One region of the Chryseobacterium nakagawai genome, then DNA from elsewhere that is predicted to be linked to it. Evidence: riboswitches for the same ligand, from Rfam matches in the RefSeq annotation. Region 1 holds a riboswitch; the other holds the start of a gene.
What was found. Region 1 has a riboswitch for cobalamin ahead of EL260_RS02870 (TonB-dependent receptor plug domain-containing protein). Riboswitches for the same ligand answer to the same signal wherever they lie in the genome.
Positions count from the first base shown of each region.

Region 2: another riboswitch for cobalamin. It lies ahead of EL260_RS08835 (T9SS type A sorting domain-containing protein); the one in region 1 lies ahead of EL260_RS02870 (TonB-dependent receptor plug domain-containing protein).

Region 1 is NZ_LR134386.1:635,490-639,220, forward strand. It holds gene EL260_RS02865 (cytochrome-c peroxidase) at 1-911, shown strand, start outside; cobalamin riboswitch at 1,042-1,228, shown strand; gene EL260_RS02870 (TonB-dependent receptor plug domain-containing protein) at 1,342-3,384, shown strand; gene EL260_RS02875 (YncE family protein) at 3,381-3,731, shown strand, end outside.
Region 2 is NZ_LR134386.1:1,918,989-1,922,719, reverse strand. It holds gene EL260_RS08840 (esterase-like activity of phytase family protein) at 1-861, opposite strand, end outside; cobalamin riboswitch at 1,119-1,310, shown strand; gene EL260_RS08835 (T9SS type A sorting domain-containing protein) at 1,377-2,492, shown strand; gene clpP (ATP-dependent Clp endopeptidase proteolytic subunit ClpP) at 2,580-3,266, opposite strand; gene dnaG (DNA primase) at 3,378-3,731, opposite strand, start outside.

The DNA of each region.
Region 1 (3,731 bases):
CGTCTGGATTTCCGGAACTAAACAATTCGGTGAACTCTAACAGACCTACAAAATATGGAGTAGAGTTGGGGGAAAAATTATTTAATGAGAAAAGGCTGAGTGCAGATAATAGTATTTCCTGCTCCAGTTGTCATATACAAGGAAATGCCTTTGCAGATCATAATGCACAGGGAATAGGAATTCAGAATAGAGTAGGATTGCGAAATGTTCCTGCTATTCAGAACATGCTCTTTATGAAGTTTTATAATTGGGATGGCAATATCCTTCAATTGGAGAATCAACCCTTAGTTCCTATTATCACTCATGAAGAAATGGGTTCTTCTATTCTGGAGGTGATAGGCAAAATAAGAGATGATATGATGTATAAAGATCTGTTCCGAAAAGCCTTTGGAGACGAAACCATTACTGCTGAAAGAATTTATAAAAGTATTGCACAGTATGAGTACACCCTGATTTCTGCTAATAGCAAATATGATAAGGTAAAAAGAAAAGGAGGAGAAACTTTCACAGAAAATGAAGCCTTGGGATATCAGACTTTTCAACAGAAATGTGTGAGTTGTCATAATACAGAATTATTTACCGATCAGAGTTTCAGAAATATCGGGTTTCCTGTAAATCCGGATACCAATGAGGCGGGACGGGGAAGAGTTACCGGTATTCCAGCAGATTATATGAGCTTCAGAGTTCCTTCTTTAAGAAATGTAGAATATACGGCTCCTTATGGAAGCTATGGCCAGTTCCCAACATTAAGGGCAGTCCTTGATTATTTTGATAAAGGGGTTCTATCTGCAGATAATCTTGATCCTGTTTTTAAAAATAATGGAAACAGAATTCCTCTCTCAGAGCAGGAAAAGACCAATCTTATCCTGTTTCTGAAAACACTGAGCGATCGTGAATTTGTGAAAAAATAATCATTGCTAAAAACAGAAAAACTCAGTAAAAATTGATTGTTTAAATCCCGTTACAATGTAGCGGGATTTTTCATGTTTATTGATTGATAATCATTTTGTTCTGCATACCATCGTATCTGGTGGGAATTTTATATCTTTGCCGGAATTTGGTGAGCCATAATAAGCTCTTAAAAGGGAATCCGGTGAAAATCCGGAACAGACCCGCTGCTGTAAGCTCCACACCAAAGTTTTTGAAAAATAGATCCACTGTTTTTAGGAATGGGAAGGATTTCAAAAACGGAGTAAGTCAGAAGACCTGCCAGAAATAATAAACGTTTGACGCTTTCGTGGAATAAAGCTTAGGACAACAATGATTTTGTGCAGTGACAGCTGTGCTTTGTCGTTGCTTTTCTTATATCCATTAGCGTCATCATGATCCATGAATGAGCTAATGATAGCAAAACTAACTACATTTCAATTCCATAAAATTGTTTTCACGGCATTCGTGTTTACCTCACAATTCCTGTTTTCTCAGACTCATAAAAAAGACAGTATTAAAGGAGAAGCTATAAAGACTGTCAATATTTACAAAAAGAATTTTAAAGAAATCCTTCCTGCTCAGGTCTTACAAGGCGAAGAGCTTGAACGGCTCAACAGTCATTCTGTTGCTGATGCACTGAGATATTTTGCCGGAGTTCAGATTAAAGATTATGGCGGAATGGGTGGTTTGAAGACGGTCAATATCCGAAGTATGGGAAGTCAGCATGTAGGTGTTTTCTATGATGGAATCCAATTAGGGAATGCTCAGAACGGATTGGTAGACTTAGGAAGGTATTCTTTGGATGATCTTGAAGAAATCTCATTGTACAACGGTCAGAAAAGTGAAATTTTCCAGCCTGCCAAAGATTTCGGGTCATCGGGATCCATTTATTTACAACCCAAAACACCAACATTCACCGGCGGTAAGAAAACCAATCTTCTGATCAGAGCAAAAAGTGCTTCTATTGATTTATTTAATCCTTCCTTCCGTTTAGAACAAAAAATTTCAAAAAGAATTTCAGCAAGCGCCAGTGCAGAATTTCTCCAAAGTGATGGCCTTTACAAATTTTACTATGGTAGGAAATTCCCAAACGGTACTACAGCAGCTGATACCATTTCCAAAAGATATGATTCCGATATTAAGGCAAAGCGTTTTGAAACCGCTATTAATGGAACTTTAAATAACGGAAGCTGGAATATCCGTGGATACGGTTATATTTCAAACCGTGGTATTCCGGCACCTATTGTAAAGAAGCGTTTTAAAGCAAGAGGTGCAAGAATGCTTGATGAAAACTATTTTGTACAGGCCAATTTCAGAAAAAAGCTGTTTCCTAAGCTTGAAACTCAGCTGAAGGCGAAGTTTGCTTATGATTATACTTATTTTAATGATACAGTATTATCTCAGGCAGTTTATCCCGCAAAAAATACCTATATCCAACGGGAGGTTTATCTTTCATCTTCCAATATTTATACAATCAATTCAAATTGGGATGTGAGTTTAAGTGGGGACTTTCAGTATAATAATCTTGATGCTGATTTACGTGAATTTTCTTATCCTACGCGTTATACAACTCTTGTTGCATTGGCTACAACCTATCAGTGGAACAGATTTAAATTCTTAGGAAGCCTTTTAGGGACATTTACCTTTGAGGAGGTAAGAATGAACAAGCGACCTGATGACAGAAGAGAATTTACACCAGCCTTCTTTATGAGCTACCAGCCGACTTCAATACCGGAACTTACGCTTAGGGCATTCTATAAAAATATCTTCAGATTACCAACTTTTAATGATCTGTATTATACCAGCGTAGGAAATACTTATCTGCAACCCGAGTTTACCCATCAGTATGATGTAGGGTTTACGTATCAGAAAAAATACGATCATTCTTTATTTAAAGGACTTTATATAAAAGTAGATGGATATTATAACAAGGTAACAGATAAAATTGTTGCTGTCCCTACTACCAATATGTTTAGATGGATGATGCTGAACCTTGGAAAGGTCGAAATCATCGGAACAGACGTGAACATTCAGACCGAATTAATGTTTGGAGATGTAAAAGTTAAACCATTATTAGCATATACCTACCAGAGAGCGAAAGATAAAACGATTAGTGAAGGGAAGACAGAAACCTATTATGGACAACAAATCCCTTATACACCCAGGCATAGTGGATCTTTTACCTTAATGGCCGACTATAAAGACTGGAGCTTCAACTACAGTACAATTTATGTAGGAGAAAGATATGATGGGCAGCTGGATAATATTCAGTACAATTTTATTCAGCCCTGGTATACCCACGATCTTTCTGTTCAGAGAAAATTGAGACTGGCAGGGCATCCTTTTAAAATCAACCTTGAAATGAACAATGTTTTTAACCAATATTATGATGTGGTAAAAAACTATCCTATGCCGGGAAGAAATTTCAGACTCACTTTAAACTTCACCTTATGAGAAAGCTAAATATTTATTTCTTGTTTTTTGCATTGGTAACGCTTGTTTCCTGTCGTACCGATGAGATTCTTATTCCTATGGAAGTTGTGGAAGGGCTTAACCCTGTTGAAAACACGGGAATAAAAGGATTCTATGTATTGAATGAAGGAAATATGGGAAGCAATAAATGCACCCTTGATTTTTTTGATTATACCAAAGGCACCTATTATCGGAATATTTATTCCGAGATCAATCCGAATGTTTTAAAAGAACTGGGAGACGTAGGAAATGATATTAAAATCTATGGAAGCAAGCTATATATTGTGGTCAATGTTTCCAATACCATCGAAGTTCTTGATGCTAAGACT
Region 2 (3,731 bases), 1.3 Mb from region 1:
ATTATTACCTAATGCTGTAATATCACAAACCGAATCAGAAGCTCCACCATCTTGTTTATATAGGTATTGTTTCGTTTGTCCAGTATTGATATCGAAAGTTACAATTCTCGTTAAGGTTGTATTTGTTGCCAACGCCTTTGATGGGACAAACATCATTGATTGTATGGTTCCTACCAATGTTTTTCCGTCCGGAGTCATACAAAGACCTTCCATTCCTCTGTTAGCTCTTCTTTTAGCTAAAACTGCAGGTAATTTTCTGTTTCCTGTATTTACCCCAATCGGGCTTATTCTTTCCAGCTCTACTCCATCAGCATTATAATGAACAATATGTGGTCCATATTCATCAGAAACCCAAAATGTACCATCGGGTGCTGCTACAATACTTTCACTATCTAAACCATATTTATCTGTACCCAGAACATTTCCTGCTGCATCGTAAGCTACTTCACCTGTACTTCCCATTCCTACTGGGTTTGGAAGTCCTGTAATAGGTTGTCCTGATGGATTTTTAAGTTTAATATATTTAATGACTTCCACATTCCCTTCTGCATTAATTTTAAAATGCATTATAGTTGGTGTAAAGTTGGGGGTTAAAAACTTTTTTCCGTTTAGGTAATCAGTGTTCGGGCCACGGTCTGTAATGACATAAAACTCTCCTTTTCTTGTAGGATGGGCGGCTGCGCCTGATCCAAATCCACCATTAATAACATCTACTCCGTTTATTGTTACCATTTTTGAAAACGGAAACTCCTGCGGAAGCTTAGAATAATTAATATCCTGGTTATTTACATTGTTGTCATCATCTTTGCTGCATGACCATAATGAAGCCATCATCAAAACAGATAATAGTAGTTTTTTCATATTAACTTTTATGGCGCGAAAGTATAACTTGATTATAAACTGATCTTGAATGTAATGATAATTGTATTTTAACAATATAACTTTGAGATTAATTCAATATAAACAACAAAAATTGAAATTTAACTTCGAAAATTCAAAATTAAAACTCAATTTATTATCAATCAATAAAACCCATTATTAAAAATATAATTCAACATCAGAAAAAGCTGACCATTGCTATATAATTCACAAAACAGACATCAAAAATTTATATGATATATTTGCACCGTTTTTAAGGTTGAACACTGTTCACTATAGGGAATCAAGTGAGAATATTATTCAAATCTTGAGCTGTACCCGCAACTGTAAGCTGTTTTACCTGTAGCTATACGATACCACTGGACTCCAAAGTCTGGGAAGGTCTGCTATAGGATGCGAGCCAGGAGACCTGCCTTGAAGACCCATTTAATTTCAGGATTAAAGATCATCCTGTCAATAAATAAGTTTCGGGAATAAAACTTTAATTTAATTATATTATGAGAAAAATCTCTCTTTTTTTCTTGCTGCTTTTTATGCAGTTATTCTTTGCTCAATTCACTGAAAACGACATTAAGTTTTGGGTAGGAACCGGTTCTAAAAAGGCTTATTTCATAGCCGATTTCAATGATAACAATACACCTGCCTCTTATGCGTGGGGCTATCGTTTTGATGGTAATAATTTAATGGCGGAAGACATGATTAACGCTATTGCGGCGGCAGAACCTACAATAGAGGCTGATATCCCTTCAGGGTTTCTGTACAGTTTTGCCTACAATCACCACACTCCAAGCACAGATGATTACTGGATTACCTGGTCTGGTCTCAATGCCGGGAATATGTCCAATCAAAATAATGGTGTAGGTTACACTGCTTTAACAGATGGATTGTGGTTTGGTATTACCTATGGTATTGATGAAATCGACACTCCACCATCAGCGCCTGTACCGGCTTACAGCTCCCAATGGTATACCTCATCTCAAATTACCAATTGGATTGGTACAGGAACTAATAAAAGTCTTGTTGTTGTAGATTTTGGAACCAATAACTCTCATGGTGAAGCCAACTCCTTCGTTTTTGGAATTCAATATAATGGCAGTATAACAGCGGAACAGGCTTTACAGCTAATTCAATCCCAAGCTTCATATTTCAATTTCACTTCTGGCAATAATCAAATTTCCAGTCTGTCATTAAATGCCTTTACGGGAAACAACTCTGGAGCAGAAAACTGGAAATTATATACAGGAAAAGATCTTTCCAGCTGGCAGAAAAAGAATGATCTTAGCCAGATACAATTGGGTAACAATAGCTGGTTGGGATTAAGCTTCGGAGAAAGAAGACCTTTCACTCCTACTGAGGCAAGTAACGCTACATTATCCGTCTCTTCTGTAAATAAAAAGGCCTTATTCAATATTTATCCTAATCCAACGAGTGATTTTATTCAGATTGAAAGTTCTGAAAAGGTGAAAGAAGTAAATATTTATTCTTCTTTAGGGCAGAAAATAATGACTTCACAAGCAACAAAAATTAATCTTAAAGCCTTAAATACCGGAATCTATTGGGTTGAGGTTAAAACCCAAAATGGTTCTACAGTGCATAAGGTTGTGAAGAAGTAAAAATGAATATAAAAATATGTGCATTCGCAGTCAAACAAAAAACGCATCCAAATTGGATGCGTTTTTTCAATATGATTATACAATCAATTATTTTTTTTCTGTAGATCTCTGTAAAACCTCATCTACCATTCCAAAGTTTTTAGCTTCTTCAGAAGTCATCCAGTAATCTCTATCGGAAGATTTCTCTACCCACTCATAAGTCTGCCCTGAATGAAGAGCGATAATGTCATAAAGCTCCTGCTTCAATTTCAACATCTCTCTTAAGTTGATTTCCATATCAGAAGCAACTCCCTGAGCTCCTCCTGAAGGCTGGTGAATCATAACTCTTGAGTGTTTAAGTGCAGAGCGCTTTCCTTTTTCTCCTGCCACCAATAATACAGCTCCCATTGAAGCAGCTATACCTGTACAGATTGTTGCTACATCAGGCTTAATGATCTGCATGGTGTCATAAATACCTAATCCTGCATACACACTACCCCCAGGAGAATTGATGTAGATCTGAATATCTTTAGACGGATCTGCACTTTCTAAGAATAAAAGCTGAGCAGTAACGATATTCGCTACCTGATCGTCAATTCCTGTTCCTAAAAAGATAATTCTGTCCATCATCAAACGAGAGAAAACGTCCATCTGAGCAACGTTTAGTCTTCTTTCTTCCATGATGTATGGAGTAAGATTCGTTGGGCCATACATTCCCATATACTGATCGGTAGCCAGACCGTTGTTTCCTAAATGTTTTACAGAGAAATCTCTGAATTCCTTTTTAATGTCCATATTTATATTATGTATTATTTTAATACTATTTTCAACGTTTAAATTACAATATTTATTCCTAAAATTTTATAGGACTTTTTGTCATAGAATCTGTAATTATTTTGTCTTACACTATCTCTTTCTATTCCCATAGATTCCTTTAATTGGGGAATATTCAATGATATTACTTAATCTAATGGAAGCCTGCTTCAACAAGGTAATTTTTTTAATAAGTTCATAGTATTTTACTTCATCAGTGCTGCTGTATTGATCCAGTTCCTTAGCCGTTTCTGTGATCAGATAATCAATATACCTGTATTTATGCAATAAAACATCACCCTGAATCTGATCTGCTACCTTATCTCCGTAATTAGGTGGATAAATATTTCTGGAAGCCCAGTTTTCAAGTTCATCCAGTGGCATCAAAGCATCTACAACCTTTGTTGTAATTTCCTCGTCCATAAAAGATACAAAAAAGTTTCCACT